3 regions of the Rhodoferax sp. GW821-FHT02C08 genome follow, and region 1 is predicted to be linked to each of the others. Evidence: predicted binding sites of a transcription regulator. Region 1 holds the regulator's gene; each other region holds the start of a gene.
The links. The regulator FNR, encoded in region 1, switches genes on or off when oxygen is low (the NO sensors DNR and NnrR bind a similar motif). The targets are predictions, from matches to a motif close to TTGATNNNNATCAA.
Positions count from the first base shown of each region.

Region 2: the regulator FNR is predicted to act here: its motif matches at 6,281-6,294, upstream of arcD (arginine-ornithine antiporter).
Region 3: the regulator FNR is predicted to act here: its motif matches at 1,483-1,496, upstream of AC07VY_RS20035 (oleate hydratase).

Region 1 covers NZ_JBWKVR010000014.1:37,196-47,907, reverse strand. Annotated here, with positions in the region: gene AC07VY_RS17170 (hypothetical protein) at 721-1,065, shown strand; gene AC07VY_RS17165 (hypothetical protein) at 1,123-1,407, shown strand; gene AC07VY_RS17160 (hypothetical protein) at 1,592-1,903, shown strand; gene AC07VY_RS17155 (HTH-type transcriptional regulator ArgP) at 2,056-2,955, opposite strand; gene AC07VY_RS17150 (DUF1330 domain-containing protein) at 3,024-3,311, opposite strand; gene AC07VY_RS17145 (LysR substrate-binding domain-containing protein) at 3,456-4,343, shown strand; gene AC07VY_RS17140 (LysE/ArgO family amino acid transporter) at 4,456-5,097, shown strand; gene AC07VY_RS17135 (creatininase family protein) at 5,175-5,993, opposite strand; gene AC07VY_RS17130 (sulfite exporter TauE/SafE family protein) at 6,004-6,690, opposite strand; gene hemN (oxygen-independent coproporphyrinogen III oxidase) at 6,693-8,075, opposite strand; gene fnr (fumarate/nitrate reduction transcriptional regulator Fnr) at 8,222-8,941, shown strand; gene AC07VY_RS17115 (hypothetical protein) at 8,919-9,167, opposite strand; gene AC07VY_RS17110 (FixH family protein) at 9,180-9,452, opposite strand; gene ccoG (cytochrome c oxidase accessory protein CcoG) at 9,474-10,712, opposite strand, start outside.
Region 2 covers NZ_JBWKVR010000001.1:335,190-345,901, forward strand. Annotated here, with positions in the region: gene AC07VY_RS01515 (HlyD family secretion protein) at 1-76, opposite strand, end outside; gene AC07VY_RS01520 (efflux transporter outer membrane subunit) at 73-1,467, opposite strand; gene arcC (carbamate kinase) at 1,554-2,501, opposite strand; gene argF (ornithine carbamoyltransferase) at 2,498-3,496, opposite strand; gene AC07VY_RS01535 (arginine deiminase) at 3,511-4,737, opposite strand; gene arcD (arginine-ornithine antiporter) at 4,754-6,199, opposite strand; gene AC07VY_RS01545 (chaperone modulator CbpM) at 6,466-6,804, opposite strand; gene AC07VY_RS01550 (DnaJ C-terminal domain-containing protein) at 6,785-7,714, opposite strand; gene AC07VY_RS01555 (replication initiation protein) at 8,465-9,421, shown strand; gene AC07VY_RS01560 (hypothetical protein) at 9,480-10,184, opposite strand; gene AC07VY_RS01565 (UPF0149 family protein) at 10,197-10,712, opposite strand, start outside.
Region 3 covers NZ_JBWKVR010000019.1:36,920-47,631, reverse strand. Annotated here, with positions in the region: gene AC07VY_RS20035 (oleate hydratase) at 1-1,425, opposite strand, end outside; gene AC07VY_RS20030 (L-rhamnose mutarotase) at 1,551-1,889, opposite strand; gene AC07VY_RS20025 (methyl-accepting chemotaxis protein) at 1,892-3,487, opposite strand; gene AC07VY_RS20020 (SDR family oxidoreductase) at 3,514-4,284, opposite strand; gene AC07VY_RS20015 (L-fuconate dehydratase) at 4,367-5,662, opposite strand; gene AC07VY_RS20010 (fumarylacetoacetate hydrolase family protein) at 5,664-6,518, opposite strand; gene AC07VY_RS20005 (ABC transporter substrate-binding protein) at 6,585-7,529, opposite strand; gene AC07VY_RS20000 (ABC transporter permease) at 7,639-8,640, opposite strand; gene AC07VY_RS19995 (sugar ABC transporter ATP-binding protein) at 8,674-10,197, opposite strand; gene AC07VY_RS19990 (SDR family oxidoreductase) at 10,238-10,712, opposite strand, start outside.

The sequences.
Region 1 (10,712 bases):
GCGCAGCGAGTTTAGCCAGACCCCGCACAAAGCGAGCACCGCAGGTTTCCCAGCGCGATAGCGCTGGGACGCAGACAGTGGGGGCGCCTTTCTTTTGGTGACTTTTCTTTTGCGCAAAAGAAAAGTTACTGCGCCGCCGGGCGCACATCCCGGCCAGGGATCGCATAGACGCCAAGTGCTATCTGCACCACCCCAAACCGCATATAAACCTTCATATAAAAACTGGCTCCAGCGCAAACTCAACCTGTGCAAGCAGCTATGAAAAGTGGAGCATTTGGTAGTTCTGAGGAAGACGCATGCGGGGCGGGAGCCGATTGGAGGGGTTACAGCTGGCGCTGCACATGCCTGCGTGCAACCCCGAAGCGCAGGAGTCGGCGCGGGACTTCATGGTGCGGGTGGGGCGTAAGGTGGTCAAGAAAGAGAGTTACAGGGCAATGCGCCGGCGTCCTCGGGGTATTGCTGTGCCGGCTGAGGCTTTGGACGCTGGCACGGTGCTTCGTCCCAGTGCGCACAGCAGACCCATCCACTGGGGCGGTCGCTTGGGTGCAGGCGTAACAGAAATAGCCACCTGAACGGCACTCGAATCACGCCATAATTTGCGCCATAGGCAGAAGGAATTTGAGTAATCCCCTATCCCGTCACCAACTATCAACGGCCATTGCGGGCGTTGGTTCAGCCTAACAAGGTTTATCCGCCGCGTATGAACATCGCCATCGTCTCTTGCAGCGCATCGCGGCAGATAAACGCTATTCGCTAGGCATCATGAGCATCGTTGCGCCCAACATAACGAACTTCGGATCGCCGGTGTATCCGCTGACGCCTGACGAGCAAGTGAACGTTCGGCTCAGCGCGATATTGAATGAGGCTGCGCATGTGTTCGATTGGCACGCTGAGGGCCTCTGGAAATCGGAATATAAAGACGGATTTGCGCGCCTGTTGGTGCCAGAAGTAAAGCAGCATCCCAAGCTAATTCGATCGATTCTCAAGCTCGATGATCGCGTCTTCTCTATGGTGGTATATCGTGCTGTTGAACTTCTCAAGCAAGATACAGATACGAATGGCTAACAGTTCGGCGCGAGGGCGACAGCCTGCGGCTGCGCTTGGCCTCAAGCGTTGAACCTCATGGGTACCAGCGCCGTCATCATCTTCGTATTGGTTTTTGGGTTTTTGTGTGGAACACTTAAAAGCCCGCGACCAGCAGGGAAGAAGTCGAACTCAGGCTGGGTTGGTCTCTTTGTTATTTGCGTGCTGCTTGGTGGACTTTTCTTTGCAAGCAAGACAGGAAATTCGAGTTACGGATGGTTTTTTGGCATCGCATTGTGTGCGGCGATACCCGCAATGTTTTTGTTTGCTGTTGGTATGGCTGCCGGTCGTAGATTCAAAGGCGGGAGAAATGAAAAGCTGTAACCAGCGCATGCGGTTTAACTGGTCGCCTAAGGCGGAAGGCTGCGGCTCTGCTTGGCGTCGACGTTAGAACGTAACCGTGGCACTCCTGTCGAATGTCCGCACGAAAGCATGGGAGGCGCTAATACGCGCGTTTCGCGGTAGTTTCAGTGCGCTGTGGGTCCCCCCGGTTGGAGCTGTGGTTGACGTGCTCGTTCGTGCCCCACTTCAGGGACCTCTAACTTTCGATCACGCCTTCGGAATTTATATCGGCCTTGGTGTTGCAGCGCTTCTGGGTTTGTTGCTGGGCGCCGCTTGGCTCTTGACTCTTGGCGTTCCAGTGCTATTTGGTTTGATCCTTGTTCGTGCTAGCCATCCGCTAATTGCAGCCGCCTTCGGTGGTTGCCTGATGTATTGGCTCTACTATGGCCATGCCACCCAGACTGTGATCGGGGCAACCGCAGGTTTGTTTGCGGCGATCAATGCACGTTCTCTCAAGAAACACCACCCAACTGATTGATTTTGCTGCTGTGTTCAAGCCGGGTTCTCTGCGGGCACGAGGCCCATGGCCTTGGCGCGCTGGGCGAAATTGTGCAAAACCCGCTGCCGGTAGCGCTAACCCTTTGCTGCAGCGGACCGATTAGCAGTCTGCCGAGCGTGAACACCCCCCCCTCACCCCCCCAACCCACCCGCCGCCTCCCGCACCCCCTGCGTCAAGCGCTGCGCGGACAGGGGCTCGCGCTCCCAGTGGTGCCAGTACAGTGCCACCTCCACGGCGCTGCCGGGTAGTACTTCTTCCAGCGGCAAGCGGCCCTCGCGGCGGGCCAAAAACTGGTCGGGCACCATGCCCCAGCCCATGCCGTGCTCCAGCGCGGTTTCATACGCATCGACGGCGGGCACGAAGTGCCGGGGGTATTGCGGCGCGGACAAGGCGAAGTGCTGCTGCAAGAATGCATCTTGCAGGCCGTCCGTGCGGTTGAAGATGATGGCCGGCGTAGCCAGCATGCGGTGCACCGATACGGCCCCCGACTTGGTGCGGCACTGCGACACCAACGCAGGCGCGCCGACACAGCGGTAGCGCATGACGCCCAGCGGCTCGGCCACACAGCCGCGCATGGGCTGGGCCAGGGTGCTGACACAGCCGACCACTTCGCCGTTTTTCAGGGCCTCATGGGTGTGGTCCTGGTCATAGACCTGCAGATCCAGCAGCAGGCGATAGCGCGCCACGCAGGTGGCCACGCCCGGCAGGAACCAGCTGGCCAGAGAATCTGCGTTGATAGCCACGCCCAAGGTTTGCCAAGCTGGCGTGCTGCCTTTGGCGCGGGGCAAGGCACCCACCAGATCCGCCTCCATCAGGCGCAGCTGCTTCACATGGGCCAGCAGGGCCTGGCCGGCGGGCGTGGCGCGCACGGTCTTGCCGCGCACCAGCAGGCGCTGGCCCAGCGCCGTCTCCAGCCCCTTGATGCGCAGCGACACCGCCGCCAGCGTGAGGTTCAGCGCGGTGGCCGCTGGCCCAAAGCCACCGTGTTCCAGCACGGCGGCCAGGGCTTCGAGTTGTTTCGCGTCGAGCATGCGGCGACTTCCATCAAGTATTTTTTACGTGATGGAGTTTATGCCGAGCCAAATTTAAACCTGCACCTTCAAATACCGTCCAACAACACCAGGTCAAACTTGGCGCCACTCAGGCGCAGCTGCTTCAGCGGAGCGTGGGCCGGGTCGTCGTACCAGGCATGGGCCTGGGCCGCGCTGGGAAACTCGATCATCACGGTGGTTCCCGGCAGATGCGCCTCGCCCTCCAGCAGTTGTACGGGGCCCCGGGCGCGCAGGATGCCGCCGTGCTTGGCCACCAAGGCGGGCATTTTTGCACCGTATTCCTTTTGCCAATCGGTGTTGTGGATCACGAGGGAGCCAATCGCGTAGGTAGTCATCAGATAGTCCTTGGATGCGTAGTACCACCCATCTGCACGGCGGCATGCAAAGCCACCGGCCTGGGCGTATAGGCATTGTTTAAGGCACTACCATTGCAGTAAATGGGGTGATCATTGCGACACCCGTAACCAATACTTCCGAATATGAGCGACAAATTGCGCAGCATGCAGGTCTTCGTGGTGGCGGCAACGGCAGAGAGCTTTGCCGCGGCGGGGCAGATGCTGGACCTGTCTGCCGTCATGGTCGGCAAACATGTGCGCGCACTGGAAGAGCAGTTGGGCGCCCGCCTGATAGAGCGCACCACCCGCAAGCAGGCTTTGACCGACATCGGCAACAGCTACCTGGAGCGTTGCCGCGAAGCGCTCGCCAGCGTGGAGGCCGCCGACCGGGTGGCAGAAAGCCTGCGCGAGGCACCGCAAGGCACACTGCATATTTCCGCGCCCGTAGCCTACGGCCTGTACTGCCTGACGCCACTGCTCAGTGCCTACGCCGCGGCCTTCCCTGCCGTGCACATCAACCTGGTGCTGAATGACCGCGTGGTGGATATGGCGGAAGAAGGCATTGATGTCGCGTTGCGCTCCGGCACCATCGCAGACAACGAACTGGTCGCGCGCGCCCTACGCCCCACCGAGGTCTGGGCCGCGGCCAGCCCGGCCTACCTGGAGCGCCGGGGCGTACCCGTCCATGCTGCGGATCTGGCGCAGCACGACTGCCTGGCATTTGCGGCCTGGGGAAGCAAGCCGCAATGGCGCTTCAGCCGTGGCGGTGAGACGGTGGCCGTGCCGGTGAAAGGCACATTCGTCAGCAACAACGGCCAGGCTTTGCTGGCGGCGGCGGTGAGTGGAATGGGCGTTGCCGTGCAGGCGGACTACCTGCTGAACCCGGCCATAGCGGCCGGCCAGCTCATCCGCCTGTTGCCTGACTGGCAATTGCCCCAGCGGGCCATGCACATCGTGCGCCGTGCGGAACGCCAGCCCACGGCCAAGCTGCGCAGCTTTATTGACTTTGTGCTGGCGCGCCTGGGCGAATAGAACTTTTACTCAATTATTTTTTATCTAATGCAATTTGAATTTAGCTTTGTTTAATTAGCAGCACAGATGCCAGACACTGCAAGCCGTTCCACAGCCCCGTTCAAAGTCCGCCATGTCCACCCTGCCCTCTTTGCTGTTCACACCCGCCTTCACCGCCGGACTGGTTCTGTGCCTGTCGCTGATCGTGGCGCTGGGGCCGCAGAACGCGCATGTGCTGCGCATGGGGCTGACCGGCCAGCATGTGTGGTTGACGGTGGCGGTATGCATCGTGTCGGACATCGGGCTGATCGGTCTGAGCGTGCTGGGCCTGGCCCAGCTGGGCGGCATGTCGGACAAGCTGCAGGGCGCACTGGTGGGCTCGGGCATCGTCTTCCTGCTGTACTACGGCTGGCAGGCGTTTGCACGCTTTCGCAGTGGCACCCATCCGGGGGCCGTGGGCCTGCCCTCACAGGCGCCGATGACGCGTCGCCAAGCAGTAACTGCGGCCCTGGCTTTCGCCTGGCTGAACCCGCATGCCTGGATGGATACAGCCGTGCTGATCGGCACCGCCTCGCTGGCCTGGGGTCGGCCGGGCAATGCCTGGTTTGGCCTGGGCGCGATCACGGCATCCACCCTCTGGTTTGCCAGCCTGGGCCTGGGTTTGATGCTGCTGGGCCAGCGCCTGCGCGCCCCAGCCCTGTGGCGTGCGCTGGACGGGCTGGTGGCGCTGATGATGTGGGGCACAGCCCTGGTGCTGGCCTGGGGGCTGGTGTAGCCGGTCAAAAACAGATTGCTATTTAAAACATAGCTGCCAGCGCAGGATATAGCTGCGCTAGCGCCTGTTTTTATGCATCAACCCAGATCAGGCTCATCCACCAGAGTAGACAGCGGCAGCTCGGCAATCTCCTGCAGCAGCAGTGCCAGCTGCTGGCCCGACGCATCCACCAGCGCCTGGCCTTTGTCTGCCGTGGCGGCGGCGGCGTTGCCGGCTGCACCGGTGGCGTTGTAGTCCTGCATCTGCCAGCCCAGCTTGGCGCTTTTGCCGTTGCCAAGGATGGGGTACTTGGCAGCCCGGTCTTGCGAGCTGGACTTGAAATCGCGCGCCTGTGCCATGTCCACAAACTGCGGGCGCAGGGCCAGCATCATCGAGGTTTCCACGTCGCCGGCATGCACGCCAAAGCGCTGCTCCTCGGCGCTGAACGGGCTGTTCGCCGCGCCCAGCGGCAGGTTGAACCAGCTGGCGCTGTAGACCAGCAAACCATGCTCGGTACGCAGGGTGCGCGCCACGATATCCATCAGACTGACCTGGCCACCGTGCGAGTTGAAGATCAGCAGCTTCTTCACGCCGCTGCGCGCCACGCAGGCGCCAAGCTCGGTCCAGATACGGATGACGGTTTCGGACGACAGAGTCAGCGTACCGGGGAAGCGCTGGTGCTCGGGGCTGAAGCCAACCTGCTGGGTTGGCAGAAATAGCACCGACGCATCGGCCGGCAGGTGCGGCAGCGCAGCCGCCACCACGCCATCGACCAGCGTGGTGTCCACACTCAGGGGCAGGTGCGGGCCATGCTGCTCGGTGGCCGCCACGGGCAAAACGGCGACGGTGCGGGCCGGGTCCAGCTGCGCGAAGTCGCGCGTGGTCAGGTCGGCCCAGAAATGGGATTTGGCTTTCATCCGCCGGATTTCACCACAGGCTGCGGCAAAAGTCGGCCACACGCGGGTCCATGTCGTGCACCACGGCCCACAAGGCCACGGCCACCAGGGCGCCCCCTGCCGCGCGCATGCCCCATTCCTTGCGCTTTGGGCTGCGCCAGGCCTGCAGGCGCAGCCACAGCCAGGGGCCGGCCATAAGAGTGATGGCGCTGCCTGCGGCAAACAAGGCCATGCATAGCGCGCCATCCAGCGGGCCGCCGCTCAAGGCCGCCACCAACAGGGCCGAATACAGCAGGCCGCAAGGCATGAAGGCCCAGGCCGCGCCCACGCCAAAGGCCCAGCCATACCCGCCGGAGCTCGCCCGCAGGCGCGCCCACAGCTTGCGGCCCATGCCGTCTACCCATACCGGCTGGCGTGCCAAAACCAGCAAAGTCCCGCCCCAGACCAGCACGGCCACATGGAACAGGGTCCACAGCGGCTGCAGCGCGGTTGACTGGCGAGCCAGCCAGGCCAGGTTGTCGGCCGCCCAGGCCGCCAGCGCACCGGCCAGGCTGTAGCCCACCAGGCGCCCGGCCTGCAGCTGCAGCATGCCCAGCCAGGGCCGCTGCGCGCCGGCCAGACGGCCCAGGCTGCCACAGGCTGCGCCGCACATGGCGGCGCAGTGCGGACCGCCGGCCAGGCCCATCAGCAGTGCGGTCCAGGCCAGGCCCGTTTGCATGTTCAAATGATTCTTGAGAAGCGGGCGCGGTTGCGGTCGGCCTGCAGGTAGCGGTCAAACACCATGGCCACCGCGCGCACCAGGAACCAGCCAGTGGCCGTGACGCGGATACCGCTGTCTTCCAGCTGCACCAAGCCGGCCTCCACCAAGGGCTGCAGAGCCGCCAGCTCGGCGGCGAAGGTCTTTTTGAAATCCACCAGAAATGCCAGCTCGATGGATTCGAACTGCACCTCGCCCTGGCACATCAGGCCCATGATGATGGCGCGGCGCACCAGGTCGTCGCGGTTCAGCGCCAGGCCACGCACCACCGGTAGCTGGCCCTGGTCGATACGGTCGCAGTACTCCTCCAGGGTCTTGGCGTTCTGGCTGTAGGTGGCGCCTATGCGGCCTATGGCCGACACGCCCAGGCCGACCAGGTCGCAGTCGGGCTGGGTGCTGTAGCCCTGGAAGTTGCGGTGCAGCCGGCCCTGGCGCTGGGCGATGGCCAGCGCGTCGTTGGGCAAGGCGAAGTGGTCCATGCCGATGTACACATAGCCGGCTTCCAAAAAGGTGTCGAAGGCCTGCGACAGCATGGACAGCTTGTCGGCCGCCGCCGGCAGCTCAGCGCCCAGAATGCGGCGTTGGGGCTTGAAGCGCTCGGGCAGATGGGCATAGGCGTACAGGGCAATGCGGTCGGGCCGCAGCTCTACCACCTGCTCCAGCGTGCGTGCAAAAGATGCCGGTGTCTGCCGCGGCAAGCCGTAGATCAGGTCCACATTGATGGACTCAAAGCCCAGCGTGCGGGCCACCTCCACCAGCTCGAACACTTGCTGCGCGGGCTGGATGCGGTGCACCGCTTTTTGCACGTCGGCATCAAAGTCCTGTACCCCAAAGCTGAGCCGGTTGAAGCCCAAGGTGGCCAAGGCCTGCAGGCGTTTGGCGTCCACGGTGCGGGGGTCCACCTCAATAGAGTATTCGCCGCCGGGGGCCAACACGAAATGGCGCCGCAACATGGCCATCAGCTGGGCCAGCTCGTCGTCACTCAAAAAAGTAGGGCTGCCGCCGCCCAAGTGCAGTTGGCTGACATTGCGCCGCTCGCCCAGCTGGGCGGTGTGCAGAGCGGTTTCGCGCTCCAGATAGCGCAGATAGGCGGCTCCGCGCTCATGCCGCTTGGTGATGATCTTGTTGCAAGCGCAGTAGTAGCAAAGCGACTCGCAAAACGGTATGTGCACGTATAGCGACAGGGGCAGGCTCAGTGCTGCCGCCCCCTGGTTGCGTTGCTGCAGGGCCCGGCTATAGTCCTCACAGGTAAAGGCCTCGACAAACCTGTCGGCGGTGGGATAGGACGTGTACCGCGGCCCAGGCACATCAAAACGGCGTAACAATTCGGGCAAAACACGGGTCATGGCGGGCAGTCAGGTTGCATGACTGGAATGTGCCGCGAAGCCACGCTTGTTTCATTGACGTGGATCAAAACCGCAGCAGATGGCACCAGAGACAATGAGATACATCAAATAGCTCCATTGATCTCCATCAAGTTCATACTCTGCGCATGGTCCCCACCTCAATCAAAGTCGCTTGCTCCAACTGCAACCTGCGTGAGCTGTGCATGCCCTTGGGCCTGAACAAAGAAGAGCTAGAGCGCATTGACGACCTGGTAGCAGTACGCCGAAAAGTACTGCGAGGCACGGCGCTGTTCCATAACGGCGAAACCTTCAAGGCGCTGTACGCCATCCGTACAGGCTTCTTCAAGACCACCGTCACCACCGAAGATGGCCGCGACCAGGTTACCGGCTTTCAAATGGCTGGCGAAATCATCGGCCTGGACGGCATCGTCAACGACCACCACACCTGCGATGCGGTGGCCCTGGAAGATGCCGAAGTGTGCGAAATGCCCTTCCACCGCATTGAAGAGCTCTCGCGCGAAGTCAACTCCTTGCAGCGCCATGTGCACAAGATCATGAGCCGTGAGATCGTGCGCGAGCACGGCGTGATGCTGCTACTGGGCAGCATGCGCGCCGAGGAACGCCTGGCGGCCTTTTTGCTAAACCTGGTGCAGCGCCTGCATGCGCGCGGGTTTTCACAGTCCGAACTCATCCTGCGCATGACGCGCGAGGAAATCGGCAGCTACCTGGGCCTGAAGCTGGAAACCGTGAGCCGCACCTTCTCCAAATTTGTGGAAGACGGCGTGGTCGAGGTCAAGCAGCGCCACATCCGCATCCTGGACACCGAAGCGCTCAAGCGTATCGTCAATCTTCAGCCCTGTCTCTAGGCACCGCCACCGGCTGGCCCACCAGCAGCGTCAGGCAACCCACCAGCACAGCCACCGCCCAGAACGCAAAGAACGCCAGGCTGTACACGCCCTGGCGTGACAAAGGCAGCGGCTGCCCCAGCCATTGCAGGCTGTAGGGATCGACCACCGCAAACACCAGCATCTCCAGCATGCATGCGCCCAGGAACGCGGGCCAGACCACACCTACCACCCTAAAGCTTTGCATAGTGCCCTCCGGCTACTTGGTACGCACCGAGCCGGGCGGCGACGCAGCATGGTTGCGCCCCTGCTCGGCCGGTGCCAGCGGGCCCTGGGCGGCCAGGGTCTTATTGATCTCCAGCCCCTGGCGGTAGTAGTCCTGGGCCAGCACCGGGTCCTGCTGGCGGATGGCGATCCAGCCCGAGACCAAGGCCGCCACCACCACGGCCAGCGGGCCAGAAATCACCAGCCAGACATAGCCGTAGCGCCACCATGGCAGCGGCACCGGTGTAGCAGATACATGAGAGGGCATGGCAGTCTCCTGGAGTTATCGTCAGCGGGGAACAAAGAACGTGGACTTTTCCGATACCTTGGTGCTTCCATCCGCGGTCTGGATGTCGAAGAATACCGGGTAAGAGCCCGGTTCGACAGAACCATAAGGGATATGCAGGCGCACCGCCACCCAGCGCGAGGCTACCGGCTCCAGGTCCACCCATTCGTCCGAGGCCAGCACAAGCCCGTCCAGCCCATGGGCTGTAAGGTGGTAGCGCTGCGGCACTTCACTGGCGTTCATGACCTGCAGGCGGTACACGTTTTCAAGCTGGCCACCGGACACAATGCGCGATAGCGCCGCGCGGTCACGCACCACGTCCACCTTCAGCGGGGTACGCGTCAACAGGCTGCCTAGCAGCGCCAGCGTCAACACCAGCAGCACCGTGCCGTAGACCAGTACCCGAGGCCGCAGCACACGCCGCAGTATCTGCCGGCCCGACCAGCCCTGGGCCATGCCGTTCTGGGTGGCAAAGCGGATCAGGCCTGGGGCATAGCCCATCTTGTCCATCACGCCGTCGCACACATCCACGCAGGCGGCGCAGCCTATGCATTCGTACTGCAAGCCCTCGCGGATATCGATACCTGTGGGGCAGACCTGCACGCACAGCGTGCAGTCCACGCAAGAGCCCAGGCCCAAGGCCGCGGGGTCCGCCTTGCGCGAACGCGAGCCCCGGGGCTCGCCACGGGTGGTGTCGTAGCTGACGATCAGCGTGTCCTTGTCGAACATGGCGCTCTGGAAGCGCGCATACGGGCACATGTATTTGCAGACCTGCTCGCGCATGAAGCCGGCGTTGCCATAGGTGGCAAAGCTGTAGAACAGGCCCCAGAACACTTCCCACGAGCCAAAGCTGCCGCTCAAAGACTCCTGCAGCAGCGCATAGGTGGGCGTGAAATACGAGACGAAGGTAAAACCGGTCCAGAGGGACAGCAGCAGCCAGGCGGCGTGCTTGGCCGACTTGCGGGCCAGCTTGTGGCCCGACATAGGCGCACCGTCCAGCCGCATGCGGGCGGCGCGGTCGCCCTCGATATGGCGCTCTATCCACATGAAGATTTCGCTGTACACCGTCTGCGGGCAGGCAAAGCCACACCATAGGCGCCCTGCCACGGCGGTGAACAGAAACAGGGACAGCGCAGACACCACCAGCAGCCCGGTCAGGTAGATGAAATCCTGCGGGTACAACACCAGTGAAAAGATGTAGAAGCGGCGAGCCTCCAGGTCAAACAGTACCGCCTGGCGCTG
Region 2 (10,712 bases), on a different contig from region 1:
TCGGGCCAGGCGATGGCGACGGAGGGGCTGGGGTGGGGGGCGCCGGTGGGGCGGCCACGGTGAGTTCGTTCGTCATGGGGTGCCGTTGAGGGAAAGAGGGGTTGGTTCCAGCGCGCCGCCGCCCAGGGCGGCATACAGGCTGACGCGGCTGGCCAACAAGGCATAGCGCGTTTGCACCAGCTGCTGCTGGGCGGCCAGCAGGTCGCGCTGGGCGTCCAGCACATCCAGGTAGGCGGCGGCGCCGTTGTCAAAGCGCATTTGCGATAGGCGGGCGCGTTCGGTCTGGGTGGCCAGGGTGGTCTGGGCGATGGCGGTCTGCTCGGTCAGCCAGCGGCGGGCCGACAGGGCATCGGACACGTCGCGGAAGGCGCTTTGTACGGCTTTGTCGTACTGGGCCAATGCGATGTCGCGGCGGGTCTCAGTCAGCGCCAGGTTGTTGCGGCGGCGGCCGGCATCGAATATCGGCAGCGTGATGCTGGGCGCGAAGCTCCAGGCCTGGCTGCCGCCGGCAAACAGGCCGTCCAGCTCGGCGCTGGCCGTGCCCCAGCTGCTGGTCAAAGCCACGCGGGGAAAGAAGGCGGCGCGTGCGGCACCGATATTGGCGTTGGCAGCCTGGAGCTGGTACTCGGCGGCCCGGATGTCGGGGCGCAACAGCAACAGGTCGGACGGCAGGCCGGCGCGCAGTTCCAGCGCCACGCCGGGTGAGCCGGCGGTGGATTCGACATCGCCGGGCGTGCCCACCAGCAGCGTGAGCGCGTGCATCTGGCTGGCGCGGGCCTGTTGCAACTGGACCGCCAGCGCCTGGGCCTGGGTGAACAGTGTTTCGACCTGCGTCAGGTTCAGCCGCGAGGTGGCGCCCACCGCCACCCGGCGCTGGAAGATGCGCAGGCTCTCGGCCCGGCTGGTGGTGGTTTGCTGGGCGAGTGCGATGCGCTCGTCCAGCTCGCGCAGCGCAAAGTAGCTGTTCGCCACCTGGGCGACCAGGGCCACGGTGGCCGCCTGGCGGGCCGCATCGGTGGCCAGGTAGCTCTGTAGCGCGGCGTCTTGCAGGCTGCGGACCCGGCCCCAGAAGTCAATCTCCCAACTGGCCATGCCCAGCCCCACCTGGTATTGGCTGCCCAGCAGCGGCTTGCCGGTAAAGCTCAGGTCCGCCGGGGTGCGCGAGCGGGTGGCGCCAGCCTGGGCTGCCAAAGTGGGGTAGGACTCTGCGCGCTGGATGCCGTAGGCGGCGCGGGCTTCATCGACCCGTAGCACTGCGGTGCGCAGGTCGCGGTTGTTCGCCAGCGCCTGGGCGATCAGGCTTTGCAGCGCGGGCTCGCGAAAGTAGTCGCGCCAGCCGATGGCGGCGGCTGAGGCGCCGTCCTGGTTGGTCTCGGGTGCGTATTGGTTTGCGACTGGCAGCGCGGGGGCCTCGTAGGGCGGCGCCATTGACGCGCAGCCCGCCAGAAGCAAGGCCGCCACCAGCATTGCGCTTTTGCGCAGCCCGTGTTTACTATGGTTTTTATAGCTGCTAGCGCAGGTAGAGATTGCGCTAGAGGTCTTTTCTTTATAAATCATCGTGCGACGGGTCTACCTATGGGATCAGGGCGAACCTGGGTGCCAGCGGTGCCGGCCAGCAGGGCTTCGATGTCGTCCAGCGACCCGATGACGGCGCGGCGGCCGGTAGCGATGACGAAGGCGCAGGCGGCAGCGACCTTGGGCCCCATTGAGCCGGCAGGCCAGCTGTGTTGCCTCAGCTCTTTGGGCGTGACTTTGCCCAGGGCACGCTGGCTGGGCTGGCCCCAGTCCAGATAGATGGCGGCCACATCGGTGGCGATCACCAGGCAGTCGGCCTGGAGCTCGCGGGCCAGCAGGCTGCTGCACAAGTCTTTGTCAATGACCGCTTCCACGCCCTGCAGGCTGCGGCCGTCGGCGCCCCTGGCAACAGGAATGCCGCCGCCCCCGGCTGCAATCACCAGCGCGTCGTGCTCCAGCAGCCAGCGGATGGCATCCAGGCCCAGCACGCGCAGCGGCTGGGGTGAGGCGACCACGCGCCGCATGCTGTCGCCGTCAGCGGCCATCTTCCAGCCCTTGTCGGCTGCCAGCTGCGCCGCCTGGCTGGCGGTGTATATCGGACCTATGGGTTTGCTGGGGTGGGCAAAGGCCGGGTCCAACGGATCGACCTCCACCCGCGTCAGCAGCGTGGTGATGGCACGCGTGGCGGGCAGCAGGTTGGCCAGTTCCTGCTCCAGCAGGTAGCCAATCATGCCCTCGGTCTCGGCCCCCAGCACGTCTAGTGGGTAGCTTTCCACGGCGGTGTCCAGTGCGGTATAGGCGGCGGACTGCAGTGCAAGTAACCCCACTTGCGGCCCGTTGCCATGGGTCAGCACCAGCGTGTGGGTGTGGGCGATGCGTGCCAGCTGGGTGGCGGCGCGGCGGATATTGGTCAACTGGTTGTCGGCGCTCAGCGCCTGGCCGCGCCGCAGCAGCGCATTACCGCCCAAAGCGACGACGATCTTCATGCCAGCGTGGCCACCAGGGCCGCCTTGATGGTGTGCAAGCGGTTTTCGGCCTGGCTGAAGACGATGGAGGCATCGGACTCGAAGACTTCGTCGGTCACCTCGATCTCGCTCAGTCCATAGCGCTCGTGGACCTGGCGGCCCACCTCGGTGTCCAGGTTGTGGAAGGCGGGCAGACAGTGCATGAAGCGCGAGCGCGGCTTATGGGTGGCCTGCATCAGCGCGGCGTTGACCTGGTAGGGCAGCAGCTGGTCGATGCGCTTCTTCCACACCTCGTCCGGCTCGCCCATGGAAACCCACACATCGGTGTAGACAAAGTCGGCCAGCGCCACGGCTTTGAGCGGGTCGCTCTCCAGGGTGATGCGGGCGCCGGTGCTGAGGGCCAACTCGCGCATCTGTGCCACCAGTGCTACCGGTGGCTGCAGCTCTGGCGGAGCGGCGATACGCACGTCCATGCCCATCTGCGTGCCGCCAATCAGCAGCGAGCAGCCCATGTTGAAGCGTGCGTCGCCAAGGTAGCAGAACGACAGCTCGTGCAGCGGCTTTTCGCCAAACTCCTGCATGGTCAGCAGATCGGCCAGTACCTGGGTGGGGTGGGCTTCGTCGGTCAAGCCATTCCACACCGGCACGTGGGAAAAGCGCGCCAGGTCTTCCACCACGCTCTGGTGAAAGCCGCGGTACTCGATGCCGTCGTACATGCGGCCCAGCACCCGGGCCGTGTCCTTCAGCGATTCTTTGTGGCCCATTTGCGAGCCCACCGAGTCGATGTAGGTCACATGGCCGCCCTGATCGTGCACGGCTACCTCGAAGGCGCAACGGGTGCGGGTGGAGGCTTTTTCAAAGATCAGCGCGATGTTCTTGCCCTGCAGCCTAGGGTGTTCTGTGCCGGCTGTCTTGGCACGTTTCAGGTCGGCGGCCAGGTCCAGCAGATAGCGGATGTCGTCGGGGCTGAAGTCTTGCAGCGTCAGCAGGCTGCGGTTGCGGAGGTTGAAGGCCATGGGGGGTTCTCTGGTTAGAGGGGGTCGCGTTCGATCGGGCAGGACATGCAGTGGCTGCCGCCCCGCCCGCGCCCCAGCTCGCCGCTGGGCACAGTGATGACCTCTACCCCGGCCTTGCGTAGCAAGGTGTTGGTGTAGGTGTTGCGGTTGTAGGCCATGACCACACCGGGGGCCAGCGCCAGCAGGTTGTTGCCGTCGTCCCACTGTTCGCGCTCGGCCTCATAGCTGTCGCCGCCGGTGGCTACGCTGCGAAGCCGGGGCAGGCCGATGGCTGCGGCGACCACATCCAGGAAGGGCTGTGTTTCGGTGCGCACGTCCAGCGTACCTTCGGTTTTGCCGGGGCGCAGGCTGTGCACGCGGATGGCATCCACCACGTCGGGGAACACCGTCACCAAGTCCACATCGCAAAAACTGAACACGGTATCCAGATGCATGGCGCCGCGCGATTTGGGCAACTGCGCGGCCAGCACATGGGTGGCCGCACCCTGTGCGAATAGGCGCCGGGCCAATTGGCTGACGCCCTGTGGCGAGCTGCGTTCGCCCATGCCGACCAGTACCACGCCGTGGCCCACCGGCATCACGTCACCGCCTTCCAGCGTGGCCAGGCCGTGGTCTGTATCCGGGTCGCCCCACCATTCGGTGACGCTGCCTGCAAATGTGGGATGGAAGCGGTACACCGCCGCCATCAGCAGCGTTTCCTGGCGCCGGGCTGGCCAGTACATGGGGCTGAGCACCACGCCGGAGCCGATCCAGCAGCTGTTGTCCCGAGTGAACAAGGTGTTGGGCAGCGGTGGCAGCAGCAGGTCGGCGGGGCTGGCGCAGCGGGCCAGCAGGCCGTCCATTTCAAACGGCAGCTCGGCCCGGGCCACACCGCCGATCAGGTGTTGGGCCAGCAGAACGGGCGGCAATGTCTCCAGCCAGGGGCGCAGCTGCGCGGCAGTTTCTGCGTCTACGAAGTTGGGGCCGAGCTTGCGGTCCAGCAGCCAGGTGCGTGCGGCGGGGATGGCGACTGTATCGGCCAGTAGGTCGTGCAGTTCCAGCACTTCCACGTCGCGCTCGGCCATGGCCGAGGTGAAGGCGTCATGGTCGTTGCGGGCCTGTGCCACCCACAGCACATCGTCAAACAGCAGCTCGTGGCAGTTGGCGGGGGTCAGGCGCTTTTGCGCCAGGCCAGGGCGGCAAACCAGCACCTTGCGCAGGCGGCCGACTTCGGAGTACAGGCCTTTGGGAAGGGTTGTCATGGTGATGCGTCCGGTTCTATAAGCTGAGTTGGCCCATGCTGAGCAGGTAGGCGGCGACCAGGGCCAGCGCCACCAGCAGCGCCAGCACCAGCCATTCCCAAGGGGTGAAGGCTTTTTCAGCGCGCTGGCGTTTGGCCACGATGTACAGCAGCGCACCGGGGGTGTAGAGCAGGGCGCTGAGCAGCAGATACTTCAGCCCGGCGGCGTACAGCAGCCACAGGCAATACACCATGGCCAAGCCGGTGACGGCGATGTCGCTGCGGTGCTGCGCGGCACGCGGACCTTCGCCGCGCCAGGTCAGCACCAGGCCGTAGACCGCACTGAACAGATACGGCACCAGAATCATCGCGGTGGACAGCGAGATCAACGCCAGGTAGGACGCCTTCCAGAACAGCGTGACCAGCAAAAACACCTGCACCATGCCGTTGGTCAGCCACAGCGCGTTGGCGGGCACACCTTTGCGGTTTTGTTGGGACAGCCAGGATGGCATGACACCGCCACCTGCAGGGGTGAACAACGACTCCGCCGCCAGCAGCGTCCAGGCCAGGAAGCCACCGCCAACCGAAACGATCAAGCCCAGGGTGATGGCCACCGCGCCCCAGGTGCCTACCGCTTTCTCCAGCACGCCGGCCATGGACGGGTTTTTCAGCGCGGCCAATTCAGGCTGGGTGGTGATGCCCAGCGACAGCAGCGATACCGCCATCAGCAGCAGCAAACACAGCAAAAAGCCGATGACGGTGGCGCGACCCACATCTTTGCGGTCGCTCGCACGCGCTGAATAGACGCTGGCCCCTTCGATGCCGATGAACACCCACACGGTGACCAGCATGGTGCTTTTGACCTGGTCCAGCACCGAGCCCAGCTTGGCATCGCCCCAGAAGTCCAGCCGGAAGGTATCCACCTGGAAGGCCATGGCCACCAGCACGATGAACAGCAGCAGCGGCACCACCTTGGCCAACGTGACCACGGCGTTCAGCACCGCTGCACCTTGTATGCCGCGCAGCACCAGTGCATGGATGACCCACAGCGCGACCGAAGCGCCCAGCACCGCGGCGGGTGTGTTGCCTTCGCCCAGTACCGGGAAGAAATAGCCCAGCGCGCCAAAGGCCGCTACCAGATAGCCCACGTTGCCAATCCAGGCGCTGATCCAGTAGCCCCAGGCCGAATTGAAACCCACGTATTCGCCCGACAAGGCCCGGGCATAGGCGTAGACGCCGTTGTCCAGCTCCGGCTTGCGCAGCGACAGGATTTGGTACACGCGGGCCAGGGTCAGCATGCCTACACCGGTGATGATCCAGCCCAACAGGATGGCTCCTGCACCGGCGCCCGCCGCCATGTTCTGCGGCAACCCGAAGATGCCACTGCCAATGATGGAGCCCACCACCAGCGCCACCAGCAGGCCGAGGCCCAAGGTGCCTGGCGCGCGCGCCTGTACAAGCGGGCTTGGTGTTGCAGCGTTCATGGTGTTATCTCTTGCATGGATGGGAGGATCGGGCCTGGTTCGGCGCTTGCACTAATGTTGTACAGACCGGTATCGGGTCGGCTGATCTATGTCAATGTTTCGCGCGGGTACTGCAAGTTAGACCGCTTATGCAAGCTGGATTGCGGGCTTGAAGTGCCAGCCTGCAGGAGCAGCTTCCCGATCAGGTTGTTGCAAGCCATTTAAGCCTCTAGCGCTTATTCTGTCTGCGTGGATAGCTATCTTTATTGATACTGCACGACGCCGCACTAAGCAAGGGCGTGGGACGGCAATTGGGCCTGCAGCGACCGCACTTGGCGCTCCAGCGCCTCGATGCGGTTGAGGTGACCGAGCAGCAAGGCCACGCTGAACAGGTCCAGGTCAAAGTCTTTGCGCAATTTGGCCGCAGTGCGTAGCGGGGCCACCCATTCGGCGCTGAAGGCGGACTCTTGCGGGGCGGCTTGTAGGGGGGCTAGCGGCACCAGGGCGCTGTATTCGATCAGCTCTTCTAGGTCGGCGGTGCCCATTCCGCAGCAGCGGGATAGTTCGGCCAGGGTCATGGTCTCGCTGGCATCCAGCCAGACCCATTCAACGAGGGTGAGGTTCATGGTGCGACTCCTTGGGTGGCGTTTGGCGTGGATTGAAATGGGAGATGCGTGACAGCTCCACATACAGCTCGCGTTCCCGGTCTGACAGCGTGGTGGGTACATCAATATGGACAAGTGCATAGAGGTCGCCGAACCCGTTTTTTCCTTGGGACAGGCCCCGGCCTCGCAAGCGCAACTTGCGGCCTGAGCGGGTGCCTTGCGGCACGGTCAGTAACACCGGGCCGTCCAGCGTGGGTACCTCGATTTCCGCGCCCAAGGTCGCTTCCCACGGAGTCAGCGTCAGGTCAAAGTACAGGTCGTGGTGGTCCGGGCGGAACAAGGGATGGGGCGCCAGCGTGATGTGCAGGTAGATGTCGCCATCGGCCCCACCGTTGCGCCCCTTGCCGCCTTTGCCGCGCAGCCTGAGCTTTTGGCCCTCGCGCGTGCCGGGTGGGATGCTGACCTCCAATGTGCGCGTGCCACCGGCATCAGCCAGGTTCAGGTTGAGTGTGCAGCCCCGGTGTGCGTCCTCCAGGCTGATCTGTACCGTGTTTTCATAGTCATGGCCGGGTGTGGACACAGGTGCGCGGGCCGATCCTCGACGGCCATGGCCCATGGCGGCCAGCAGGTCGGCCAGGTCCATGTCGTCAAACGATGCAGCATCTGCCGCATGTTCGTGCCGCCATTGGGGTGGTGGTGCAAATTCTTCTCCAGCCCGTGGCTGGCCTAGCGCGTCGTAGGCGGCCCGCTTCTCGGGGTCCTTGAGGGTGGCGTAGGCCTCAGCGGCATCCTTGAAGCGGGCTTCGGCATCGCTTGCCTTGGAGACGTCGGGGTGGGTCTGGCGCGCCAGTTTGCGATAGGCCTTTTTGATCTGCTCCAGGCTGGCATCGCGCGGTAAGCCCAGCGTGGCGTAGTAGTCTTTGTATTGCATAGCGGGTGGCCTTACGTAAAAGACGCATTCATGGGCCGGGTGTTCTGCACCCATGTGCCCGAACCTTAGGTTGCCGCGTTGCTGGCCGGCTTGTGCACGGCGAATGTATGGCCGCAGAAACCCATTCCCATGGTGTCCGCATCTGCGCCGGACAGGCTGATCTATGTCAAGGTTTTGCTTGGAACTTGCAGCTGTGGAAGTTCAGCAGCTATCTCTGTAGCCGGGCAACGCAGAGTCAATGATTGACAGCAGATGACATAACAAGCTGTGCCTGCGCCACTATGGTGGTGGGCGCAAGGGTGCTGCGCATAGAGCATTTGTCCACACACTGCACATCCACAGCAAGGGGGCAGGGAAATCCAACAGAAAAAGGGTTGCGACCTGTCCGGGTGTCCCGTTTTGATGGTCGGGGTGAGAGGATTCGAACCTATGTCCTGTAACCCTATGATTTAAAACAAATTTCACCGCAATCTGTACCAAAAACTCTGGACCAGGTTTTGTACCAGGCCATCATAACGCCAGCTGGTAGGCTGCCGCAGCAACGGTTCCCACTTGCAGCTCTTTCCCGACGCGCAAAGTCGGTTACCGCAACGCCGTGCCGATTGCCGTGACCAAGGATATCGGTTGCGTTGGAACGCGGTCATTCAGCTCCTCTCGTTGCCGAAGATAAAGAGCGCTGAATCCACCCCATCGACTTGACTTCCGCCGTGAATCCATTAATTTGTACCGTATGAATAACGGAACAAAAGGATGAACCAGATACTGCAAGATTTTTATGATCACCTCAACGAAGCCGTGGTCACCACCAACGACTTTGAATACGGCACCAGGTTTCGCAAGCGAGAAAAGGTAGGGGACTTCGCCTACTGCGGTCTCAACCAGATGTACCGCCATTACCTAAGCTTCGACATTGACGAGCCAGGCTCAGCATTCCGATACGAAGCCGTTGGACTGCCACCACCGACCATCGTTACGGTAAACCCAGCCAACTCCCACTGTCACTACCTGTACAAGCTCAACACCCCCGTGGCCTTCCATGACGGCGGTCGCTCAAAACCACAAGACTTCTTCAAAGGCATTGAAAGGGCGATGACCGACTGCCTGGTTGCCGACTTGGCATACAACCATGTGATCACAAAGAACCCCTTGCATCCCAGGTGGCATGTCATCACTAATCCAGCCAGCTACGACCTGTCAGTGATCAACGAATACCTGCCTGATAAGCCCACTACCCATCCACACAGAAAAGCCGCAGACCAGGACATGCGAGGCCGCAATGACAAGCTGTTTCACACCATGCGACATTGGGCATATCGCGCTGTCCAGCAGTTCGCCAGTGAGGAAGTCTGGTTGCAGGCGATCCAGTTCAAGGCTACAGAAATCAATGCAGGATTTGCTGATCCACTGCCCTACAAGGAAGTCCAGCATTCAGCAAAAGCATGTGGTCGCTGGGCTTGGAAAAACCGTCTCAACTTTGGCTGCAGGCCCAAGGTACTGAACTTCACCACGGAAACACCACAGGAGCGAATGAGCAAGGGTGCCGAGTACACCAATGCCATCAGAGCCGAAAAAGCCATTCAGACCCTACAGAAGGCAGCGGTAGCCCTGCGCTCCAGCGGTACCCTCGTGACACCACTGGCCTTGCAGGCGGCATCGGGGCTGAACATCAAGACGGTGAGGAAGTACATGGGGCAGGTTGGGCACTAAATAAACGCTGATATTCAAAAAATCGGACAGACAGCCGATGCTTGTGTTGGATGCGACGTTAGCGCTCTTTCTCCCCATATTTGAATATGGCCATATCAATGAGACGCGCTGAAGGCAGGGAGAGCGTGGGATTGGAAGCACTTGGAACCTGAGGCCATGACTTGCGTGAGTACCATGCCGATAGCTTGGTAAGACTATTGGCCCCGAAGATTACAGGTCCCTCGAAGTCGTCATCATCCTTAAGCTTTTTTAGTCCAGCAATGAAGTTTCTGTCATAACCAGGCAGGCTGCTTGTGAGGCCTAGTGTGAGCTTACTGATTAATGTTGCAGTTGGGCTGACATTGGGTCTGAGAACACCTGAAAATCTTTCGAGGACGTCATCGAGGGTTCTTTTGTCTATGCAGTGAATGTCTTCGAATTGAACCCCGAAGAGTGGATTCAATATCCCGTCCTGTTTCGACAATAGCGACCGCAGTAGATCCTTGAAGTAAATAATATTCAGATCACCTAGCTTGCTACTGCCTCGGAACATTCCCCAGTGCGCCAAATACGACGTGATCCAGAGCGCAGTCTGTTCTGTTGCGCGCGGACTACTAACCATGTCAGACGGCGACGAAAATTGTTGGGTGTATGCATACAAGTGGTCAAAATGAATGCTGCCTCTGTATTTCGTATCACTGATGCCAGTCGGGCTTGTCGAGAGATATTCCTGAATCAGCGCAGTGGGGGAGAACATCGTTTTTTTGCGAGCAATCTGCGGCATTTGAACCTCCGACTAATGTAAATTTGCCGCAGCCCCGCAGCATTTCTTGAACTTGTTCCCGCTGCCGCAAGGACACGGATCATTGCGTCCAACCTTCTTCTGCAAGGTGGTGGCGACATGGCGCTCATGGACGGCAAGACGGTGCGGTAGCCAGTATTCATAGATGGCGACAACAGCATCAGGAATTTGCAGAGCCAATTTCCCCCGCTTTGCAGGTGTCTTGGTCAAGACATCCTGGTCGGTAGAAAATTCATCCGCACCCAACAGGCCAATGGGACGATACCAAGCCTGTCCCTGTGGCGTTTGCAGCATGGGCTCCCAGTCTGACCAGCACAGCTTCATGCCCTCCCAGAAGCCATACGCCCAGCCCTCTGCATCGTCGTATTCTTTGCCACGGTAGGTCTGGGTGCACCAGTTGGGGCAAAACTCACGTGTCTCGGTTTCCAGACCCGCGATGATGCTGTTGAACAGCCGCATGACCAGCCCCAAAATTTCGTTGAGCTGCTCGGCGCTTTCTACAGCAGGCAT
Region 3 (10,712 bases), on a different contig from region 1:
GGTAAACACCACGTCGTCGGGAATTTCGACAAACTGGCTCACAAAAGCCAGATTGTGCGAGCAAAGTGGCACGGGTAAGGGGCGGTCGGACTTGGCACGAGGCATAAACATGCTGGTGATGTAGGGCATGCGGCAAGGCACGCAGTTGGCACCGGTTAAAACCTCTGGGTCGAAGTTCAGATGGCCGCGCAACTCTTGCAGTATCTCTGCACCGCTGCACTCGCTCATGGGTTTGGCGACAAAGTCGCCGATGCGGTCGGGCTGCAGTGCGTAGCCCCAGAATACCTGCTGGTCCGCTGGCTGGTCGCGAAAGTGCGGCTGGTGGTAGAGCACGATAGACATCTGCCAACGCGAGTCCTTGAAGGTCACCAGCCCTCCCGTACCCGCGGCGTTGCCTGAAAACGCCTCCATGCGGTCAAAGAAGGCGGGTTGTGTGCAGGTCACTGTAAACGAGGCCCAGTAGGATTCGCTGATACTGCTGTTGAAAGCCGCCGGGTTGCCAAACTCGGGCCGGCCGCGCGCAATTTTTTCCCACAATGTCCAGCCATGGCTATCCGCCTTGGTGAGCCGCGGCGCTGGTGCATCCATTGAGCCAGTGCTGGAGGCATCGGTCATCGATGCATTCTGGAAAAACACCAGATCATCGGACCCGGCGGCCAGCTGCTGCACGCCTTGGGCATTGCGCAGTGTCATGCCTTGCACGTGGACCTTGCCCGCTGCATCGTGCAGGTCGAAGTCGGTGACGGTCGTGCCATGCTCGAAGCGCACACCTTGTTTGCGCAGCCAGGTCACCAGCGGCTGCACGATGGAGTCGTTCTGGTTGTAGACGGTGCGCTTTACGCCGGCCAGCGATGCGATGCGCGGGAACTCGTTCATAAAGCGGTGCAGATAGCGCTTGAGTTCAACGGCGCTATGCCAGGGTTGGAAGGCGAACGTGGTTTGCCACATCCACCAGAAATTGGTTTGAAAGAAGGACGGCGAAAGCCAATCGGTGATGCGGCTTGTGCCGAGGGTCTCCTCGGAGGTTTCGGCCAGTCTCAGCAGCTCAATGCGGTCTGCGTTGCTGAAGCCCATGGAAGACACATCTTGTTTGAAGCGGTTGTGGTCTACCAAACGCGCCCGCGAGTGGGCAGGGTGCGCCTGATTGAAGCGCACGGTTTCGCTGTAGATCGATTCGCCCGGGTGATCGAGTGACGGTATCGTCTTTAATAAATACCACAGGCATTCATAGTGGTCGGTCGTGAGCATGCGGCCGCCGCGCAGCGAGTAGCCCGACTCGGGGCGGAGGGCCGCATCCAGGCTGCCGCCTAGCAGCGGGGTGCTCTCGAAGATGGTGATGCGGGAGCCGGGGACTTTCGCATCTCGGACCATGAACGCGGCCCCGGCGAGAGAGCCAATACCGCCGCCGACAAAATATGCTTGCATACGCATGCTTCCTCTTTTGACAAGGAGTCATGCTAGCCAGGCTGGGCGCCAGATCCATTGAGAAAGGTCAAGCAATACGATTGCCAATCATCTGCGTATTGGCAACTGAGGGTAAGCCGCTGTTTCTACTGGCTGGCCAGGTCGAATATTCTCGCCAAGGGCACCCATTTTTCGCCCGCTGGCGTCCAGGGTGTGGGGGCCTGGTAGGTCCACATCAGCTCTTCCCAGCGCACGATGGCTGGGTTGGTCAGAGATGCCTGCGCCATGCGCTCTGCGTTGTAGACCGCTGGGTCCACCTCCATCACCATGAAGAGGCGGGTGCCCAGGCGGTAAATCTCCATGCCCAGCACGCCCTGGGTGCGCAAGTGTGCGTGGACTTCTGGCCAGATTTTTACGTGGGCACGTTCGTACTCGGCAATGCGCTCGGCATCGTCCACCAGGTCCAGTGCCAGGGCGTAGCGCATGCTTACAGCTTGTGCGTCAGCAATGCGTACTGGCGGTCGGGCTCGGAGGAGACGACCTGGAACTGTGCAACGGTTCCCACTAGATCGCTGGCCTGGTTTTGCAGGCTACTGGCCGCCGCCGCCATCTGCTCTACCAGGGCCGCGTTTTGCTGCGTGACCTGGTCCATCTCGCGGATGGCTTCGCCGATTTGCGACACACCCTGGCTTTGCTGCGCGCTGGAGGCGCTGATTTCGGCCATGATGCCCGTGACTCTTTGGATAGCTGTCAAAACCTGCTCCATGGTGGCGCCGGCCTTGTCTGCCTGCTGGCTGCCTACTGCCACGCGCTCTACGCTAGAGCCGATCAGGCTTTTAATTTCCTTGGCGGCCTGGGCGGAGCGCCCGGCCAGCGAGCGCACTTCGGATGCCACCACGGCAAAGCCCCGGCCTTGCTCGCCGGCCCGCGCGGCTTCCACTGCCGCGTTCAGCGCCAGGATATTGGTCTGAAAGGCGATGCCATCGATCACGCCAATGATGTCCTCGATCTTGCGTGAGGCCGTGTTGATGCCGCGCATGGTCTCTACCACTTGGCCTACCACGGCACCGCCTTCCGAGGCGACAGTGGAGGCTTGCTGTGCCAGGCGATTGGCTTCGCGTGCGCCTTCGGCGTTTTGCTTGACGATGGAGTCCAGCTCTTCCATGGACGCCGAGGTTTCTTCGAGGGCGCTGGCTTGCCGCTCGGTGCGGGTACTCAGGTCCTGGTTGCCTTTGGCTATTTCTGTACTGGCCATAGCGACCGATTCCGCTCCATTGCGCACGCTGACCACCACCTGCGTCAGGCTGGCCTGCATACCGTCCATGGCCGCCATCAGGCTGCGGGTATCTGTCGCCTGGACGGGGATGGCCTGGGTCAGGTCCCCGGCACCAATACGCACCGCCACTGAAGTGGCTTCCTTGGGTTCACCGCCCAGTTGTGACGACAGCAGGCGGACGATGCCAACTGATAGCACCAGGGCAATGACGATACTGGCCACGCACACCGACAAGGATTGGATCAGGGCGGCCTGGTAGGCGTCACTGGAGCTTTTGAATGCGGTTGCGTTTTCCTGCTGCTGGTGCAGCATGCCCGCGTCCAGCGATTGCTGCCAGGCGTCTATCGCATTCCCTACGAGATCAAGTGTCTTGATGGCTTCGGAGTCCTTGTGTTCCTGCACGCTGGCATACAGGCTGGCAAGCAGTGGCGCCGACTTCTGAAAGGCCGCGTCCACCGTCTTCCAGGAGGCATCAATGTCCGCGCCCTGGCTGGAAGCATTCAGTCGCTGACGGATGGCTTGGTAGTGGTCCAGCTCGTTCTTGTAGGCTTTGATTTCCTCGGCAATCTCGGCGTCGCTGTTGAGCAAGATGATTTTGCGCACCGACAGGCTGATTTTTGCCACCGATTTGTAGAGGTCATATGCGATGGCAATCTGCACATTGTTGTGCTTTTCCATGGTCTCCAGATTCGCCTGCATTCTGCGCATCATCGTTGCATTCAATGCGCTGGAGAGCAGGTACACCAGCAGCATCAGGCCAAATCCGGCGAACAGGATGTGGGAGATTTTCGCATTCGACACTTTCATGGCACAGGCTCCTTTGACCGCAGGTATCAGGACAGGGCTCTGTCCAGATGTGTGTAGCCGCCATCCACGAAAATCCATTGTCCGGTGGTGTGGGATGAGGCGTCGGACAGCAGGAAGACGGTCATGCGCGCAAGTTCCTCGGATGTGGTCATGCGGTGGCCCAACGGAATCTTGGCCGTGATGGACGCCAGCTTTTCGGCCGCATTGTCAAAGCTGCTGATCCAGCGCTCGTATAGCGGCGTCATTACCTCGGCCGGAATGACCGCATTCACCCGCACGCCGTCGTTTAGCAAAGCGGCCGCCCATTCGCGCGTCAGCGATAGCTGCGCACCTTTCGACGCACAGTAGCCGCTGGTATTGCCCTGGCCGGTAATGGCAGTTTTGGACGACACGTTCACGATGGCGCCTTTGGATGCCTTTAGGTGCGGCACACAGTAGTGGGCCATCACGTAGTAATGGATCAGGTTGCGTTCCAGCGAGCCCACAAAGGCGTCTCGCCCGGCGTCCAGTCCGATGTTGTCGTTGATGCCTGCGTTGTTCACCAGTCCATCTAGTTGACCAAAGCGCTCCAGGGTTTGCGCGACCGCGTTCTTGCAGGCTGCGTCGTCGGATAGCTCTACCTGGAAGAATGCATGCGTGTGGCCCTGCAGCTGCGCTGCAAAGTCGGCCGGCATGGGGCTTTTGCCGAAGATCACCGGAATGGAGCCTTCCTGTGCCAGCGTGAGTGATATGGCTGCGCCTATGCCGCTGGCGCCACCGGTCACGATGACTACCTTGTTTTTCAGATGCAAATCCATATGCGTTCTTTATCCAGTTGTCGTTGGGCCGCTGCCGTGGCCCTTGCTTGTGGGCTTTGGCTGCGGCAGGCATTGCGCTGCATCAGGCCGTGGTGCGGGCCTTGGGCTTGAATTGGTACTCTTGTAACGAGGCCGCCTTCATCTCGATGGAGAAACCTGGCGCCTGGGGTGGCATATAGGCTGCGTTCTGGATCACGCAGGGCTCCAGGAAGTGCTCGTGCAGATGGTCTACATACTCGATGACACGTCCTTCGCGGGTGCCTGCGATACACAGGTAGTCGATCATGGACAGGTGCTGCACGTATTCACACAGGCCCACGCCGCCGGCATGCGGACACACCGGCAAGTTGTACTTGGCCGCCATCAGCATCACGGCCAGGATTTCGTTCACGCCACCCAGGCGGCAGGAGTCGATCTGTACCACGTCGATGGCGCCGCGCATGATGAGCTGCTTGAAGATGACGCGGTTCTGGCACATCTCGCCGGTGGCGACCTTGACCGGGTGCACGCCTTCGCGGATCACGCGGTGGCCTTCGATGTCATCGGGGCTGGTCGGCTCTTCAATGAACCAGGGTTTGGCAAATGCCAGTTCGCGTACCCATTCCACGGCCTGATTGACTTCCCAGACCTGGTTGGCGTCAATCATCAGGTGGCGGTCTGGTCCCAGCGCTTCGCGGGCAATACGCAGGCGGCGGATATCGTCAGCCTTGTCGCGGCCGACTTTCAGCTTGATGTGGTTGAAGCCCGCGTCGGTGGCCTCTTTGCACAGGCGACGCAGCTTGTCATCGTCATAGCCCAACCAGCCGGCCGAGGTGGTGTAGCAGGGGTAGCCTTCGCGCTCCAGCGTGGCCCAGCGTTCTTCCTTTCCGACGGCTTTTTTCTTCAACAGCGCCAGCGCTTCTTCGGGTGTGATGCAGTCGGTGATGTAGCGGAAGTCGATCAGTTTGACCAACTCCTCGGGACTCATGCGCGAAACCAGTTTCCATACCGGCACGCCTTCTTGCTTGGCCCACAGGTCCCAGACCGCGTTGACCACGGCACCGGTGGCCAGGTGGATGGCGCCCTTGTCCGGGCCAATCCAGCGCAGCTGGCTGTCGGAGGTGATGTAGCGCCAGAAGCGCCCCATGTCCTCGGCGACCCAGTCCATGTCCAGGCCCACCACCAGATGCCGCATGGCCTCGATGGCGGCGCAGCAGATTTCGTTACCTCGGCCAATGGTGAAGGTCAGGCCGTGGCCTTCCAGGCCAGGTTGGTCGGTTTCCAGAATAACGTAGGCCGCGGAATAGTCCGGGTCCGGATTCATGGCATCCGAGCCATCCAGGTGTTGCGAGGTGGGGAAGCGCACGTCCAGGACGCGCAGATTGGTGACTTTGCTCATGTCAGGCTTGTACGGTGACTTGTGTTTGGGTGCCCAGGCCATCAATGCCCAGGTGGATGGATTGCCCAGCGCGTAGATACACGGGAGGCTTCTGCCCCATGCCTACGCCGGGTGGGGTGCCCGTGGAAATCACGTCGCCGGGCTGCAGACTCATGAAGCGGCTCAGGTAGGCAATCAAAAACTGTACGCCGTAGACCATGGTCGATGTGCTGCCGTTCTGGTAGCGCTTGCCGTCCACTTCCAGCCACATCTTCAGGGCCTGTGGGTCAGGTACTTCATCTGCTGTGACCAACCAGGGGCCGATGGGGCCGAAGGTGTCGCAACCTTTGCCTTTGTCCCAGGTGCCGCTGCGGTCCAGCTGGTATTCGCGCTCGGACACGTCGTTGACCACGCAATAGCCGGCCACGTGCGACAGGGCATCCGCTGCGCTGATGTAGCGACCGCCTTGGCCTATGACGACGCCCAGCTCGACTTCCCAATCTGTCTTGACCGAGCCGCGCGGAATCTCCACCTGGTCATTCGGTCCGACGATGGCACTGGTCCATTTGTTGAATACCACGGGTTCCGGTGGTACTTGCATGCCGCTTTCGGCAGCATGGTCCGAGTAGTTCAGGCCAATGCATATGAACTTGCCTACGCTGCCCACGCAGGGGCCCAGGCGCAGGTCTTTTTGGGGCATACCCGCTACCAAGGGCAGGCTGTCCAGGTTCACGCCACGTAGACGCGCCAGGCTTTCGGGCAGCAAGGCTGCACCTGCGACATCGGCGATCACGTCCGACAGATCGCGCACACGGCCTTGGCTGTCCAATACGCCAGGCTTTTCCTGGCCTGGCAATCCGTAGCGTAAAAGTTTCACTGTGCTTCCTTTGCAGTCAAAAAAATGGGCAAGGGATGCCCCCGCATCCGCTTGCCCACAGACGAATCAATCGTAAAGAACGGCCGCGATCTTGGCGTCTTTCATATTGCTCTTGTCGTAGTAGTAGAAGCCGGTGTCGATGATCTTCGGCAGCTTCTCGCCCTTGAGCGCCTTCACGGCTGCTTCCACCGTCTTGTAGCCAATACCCACCGGGTTTTGCGTGATGGCGCCAGCGATGGTGCCGTCGTTGATCATGTCTTTCTGGGCCTTGCCTGAGTCAAAGCCGATGATGATCACGCCGGTTTTCTTGGCTTCTTTCAGACCCTTGCCGGCACCAATGGCCGAGCCTTCGTTGGTGCCGAAGATGCCCTTCAGCTGGGGATGGGCTTGCAGCAAGGTCTTGGCGATTTCAGCCGACTTGAGGTGGTCGCCACCGCCGTACTGGATGTCCACTACTTTGATCTTGGGGTATTTGGCCTTGATCTGGTCCACAAAACCGTCGCGTCGGCCGGTGCCGGTGGTGCTGGTCTGGTCGTGGCCAATCACGGCGACTTCGCCTTCGCCGCCAATTTTTTCGGCCATCTTGTCGGCCGCCAGTGCCGCAGCGGCTTTGCTGTCGGTCTGTGCCGTGGTCAGCGCGATGTCGCTGTCGACTCCCGAGTCAAATGCGATCACCGGAATCTTGGCAGCCTGGGCCTTTTTCAGCAATGGAATGGCGGCCTTGCTGTCCAGTGCGGCAAAACCAATGGCTGCTGGCTTCTTGGCCAGTGCGGCAGACAGCATGTCGATTTGCTTGTCCACCTGTTGCTCTGTTTCCGGGCCTTCGAAGGTGACCTTCACCTTGTAATCCTTGCCGGCCTGGTCTGCGCCCTGTTTGACTGCTTGCCAGAACTGGTGCTGGAAGCCCTTGGAGATCAGGGGGATGTAGATTTCCTGGGCCGATGCGAAGCTGCTGAAGCCAGCCAATGCCAAGCCAGCGGTCAATGCGAGCAGTTTTCTCTTTGCGTTCATGGTTTGTCTCCTGATGGAACGGTGTGGTTGTAAAAATGAATGAAGCGAAACGAAACGGTGTCCAGTACAAGCCGGGCGTAAGGTCGGTGGTGGGTGTCGGGCAATCTCCTTATTTCTTGTTGCGCCGCAGGTTATCGGTGTAGACGGCCAAAATGATGATCAGTCCAGTCAGCACCATCTGCCATTCCTGGGCGACCGACATGATGCGCAAGCCATTGATGAGCACGCTCATGATGAAGGCGCCGATGATGGTGCCCAGAATCGTGCCCACACCACCGCTGAGCGAGGTGCCGCCAATTACAACGGCAGCAATTGCATCCAGTTCATAGCCTTGGCCCAGCGCGGGTTGCGCCGAGTTGAGGCGGGATGCAATCAGCAGGCCGGCAATGCCGCAGATACCGCCACTGAATGTGTAGATGATGACCTTCCAGCGGTCCACATTCACGCCGGATAAACGTACGGCTTCTTCGTTGCTGCCCAGGGCAAAGGTGTAGCGGCCCAGGGCGGTCTTGTTCAGTATCACGGCGCACACGATTGCCACCAGAAACATGATCAACACGCCATTCGGAATCGGCAGGCTGGGGATCAGGTCGCCGATCAGCGAGCCCAGCGCGATCTGGTCAAAACCCTCCACATCATTGAAGTAGATGGGGCGGGTGTGGGTGATGATCAGCGACACGCCTTTGAGCAGCATCATCATGCCCAGCGTGGCAATAAAAGGAGGCACTTTGAGCTTGGTGATGGCCAGACCTGAAATACAGCCTGATAAGGCGCCCATGGCCAGAGCGCACAGAATGCCCAGCGGTAGGGGCATGCCCAGGTTGACCAGAAATATGCCGGCCATCACGGCGCAAAAGGTCATCAGCACGCCGACCGACAGGTCGATGCCCGAGGTAATGATGATGAACGTGCTGGCGATGGCCAGCACCCCAATGACCGTGGTGGACTGCAGAATCCCGATGATGTTGTCCTGCGTCATGAAGGCATCGGGTTTGAGGGCCGTGAAGATGGCCAGCAGTGCAATCAGGCTGGCAAACGCCAGCAGCTTTTGTTTGGCTTGTCCGCCCGTGAGGCGTGCCACCCAGGATGCAGAGGAAGTGGGTTCAGACATGGATGGACCTGGTTTTTATGAATCGGTGGTGGGTCAGTGCAATACGGCTTGGGCGCTGGCATCCGTCTCGCGTCTTGTGGCCAGTGCCATCAGGCTTTCCTGGGTGGCCTCGTCACCGCGTACTTCGCCTGTAATGCGGCCCTCGCACATCACCAGCACACGGTGGCTCAGTAGCAGCACCTCGGGTAGCTCGCTGGAGATCACCACAATCGCGCGGCCCTGGGCTGCCAGCTCGTTGAGCAGCTTGTAAATTTCGCTTTTGGCGCCTACATCGATGCCACGCGTGGGTTCGTCAAAAATCAGTATTTCGCAGTCTTGTACCAGCCATTTGGCAATCACCACCTTCTGTTGGTTGCCGCCCGATAGCAGCTTGGCGGTTTGTGTGATGGACGGGGTTTTGATGCGCAGCTTCTCGACCATCTGCTGTGAAATGCTACGGATGGCCGACTGGTTGAGAAACACGCCCCATTTCAGCCAGCGGCGCAGGCTGGGCAGGGTGATGTTGGCGGCTACGTCCATGCCGGTGGCCAAGCCAAAGTGCTTGCGGTCTTCGGACAAATAGCCAATGCCGGCCTGTACCCCGTCTTCCGGTGAGTTCAGTCGTATGACCTGGCCGCGTACCCGCACCTCGCCCGAATCGATGGGGTCTGCGCCAAACACCGCGCGGGCGACCTCGGTGCGCCCGGCGCCCATGAGGCCGGCGAAGCCGACGATTTCTCCGCGGCGCACGTTGAAGCTCACATCGCGTATTACCCGGCCACGGTTCAGGCCGCGTACATCCAGCAGCACCTCGTTGGCGCTGGTATCGGGGATGCTTTTTTCGGCTTGCTCAAGGTTGCGGCCGACCATCATGGCGATCACCTGCGACATGGGGGTGGCCGCGGGCACGGTGTTGATATATGTGCCGTCGCGCATCACGGTGATGCGGTCGGCGATGCGCTGGATCTCGTCCATCTTGTGCGAGATATAGACAATGCCCACGCCCTCGCTTTTGAGCTGGCGGATGATGCGGAACAGCTCGTCAATCTCCGCATTGTTCAGTGCGGCGGTGGGCTCGTCCATGATCAGCACGCGCGATTTATGGGATAGCGCCTTGGCAATCTCCACCATTTGCTGCTTGGCCACCGTCAGCTCGCCAATCGGTGTGGTCGGTGCCAGCGCCAGGTTCATACGGCTGAACAGCGCTTGCGTATCCTGGTTGAGCTTGTTCTCGTCCAGGAAGAGTCCGGCCGCCTTGCGCGGTTCGCGCCCCAGGTAGATGTTTTGTGCGGCGGTCAGGTGGCCCATCAGGTGCAGTTCCTGGTGGATGATGCCAATCGCCAGAGATTGCGCGTGTGCCGGGCTCTGTATGTCTACCGGCTTGCCGTCCAGCAGCATTTCACCGCTGTCCTTGCTGTAAACGCCGGCCAGAATTTTCATCAGCGTGGATTTGCCCGCGCCGTTTTCTCCCATCAGGGCATGCACTTCACCCGCCAGCAGGTCGAAGCGCACATTGTCCAGTGCCTTGACCCCAGGGAAGGATTTGCTGAGATTGTTGACGGAAACCAGAGGTGTCACGGTATGCCTTGCTGCGTGGCCGAGGGTGTAGACACCCGATTTAAATGGTTACGCCGCCATCTACCAGCAGGGTTTGCCCTGTGACGAAGCGCGATTCATCGCTGGCCAGGTAGACCACCGTGGGCGTGATGTCGTCCACGCTGGCCAAGCGCCCCATGGGCTGGCGGGCTATAAAGTCTTTTTCGGCCTGTACCGGGTCGGCTGCGCTGGCGATCCGACCGCGCAGCGACGGCGTGTCCACCGTGCCGGGGCAGAGTGCATTGGCGCGCAAACCGGCTTTCACATAGTCGGCTGCCAGTGATTTGGTGAGGCCGATCACTGCCGCCTTGGTGGTGCCATAGGCGCAGCGGTTGGCAAAGCCCTTGATGCTGGACGCCATGGAGGCCATGTTGATGATGGACACGCTGCCCTGTGTGGCTTCGGCCTTGGCCAGCATGGCTGGCAGAAATGCGCGGGTCATGCGGAACATGCTTTTCACATTCAGGTCAAAGCTCAGGTCCCAGTCGGCCTCGGTA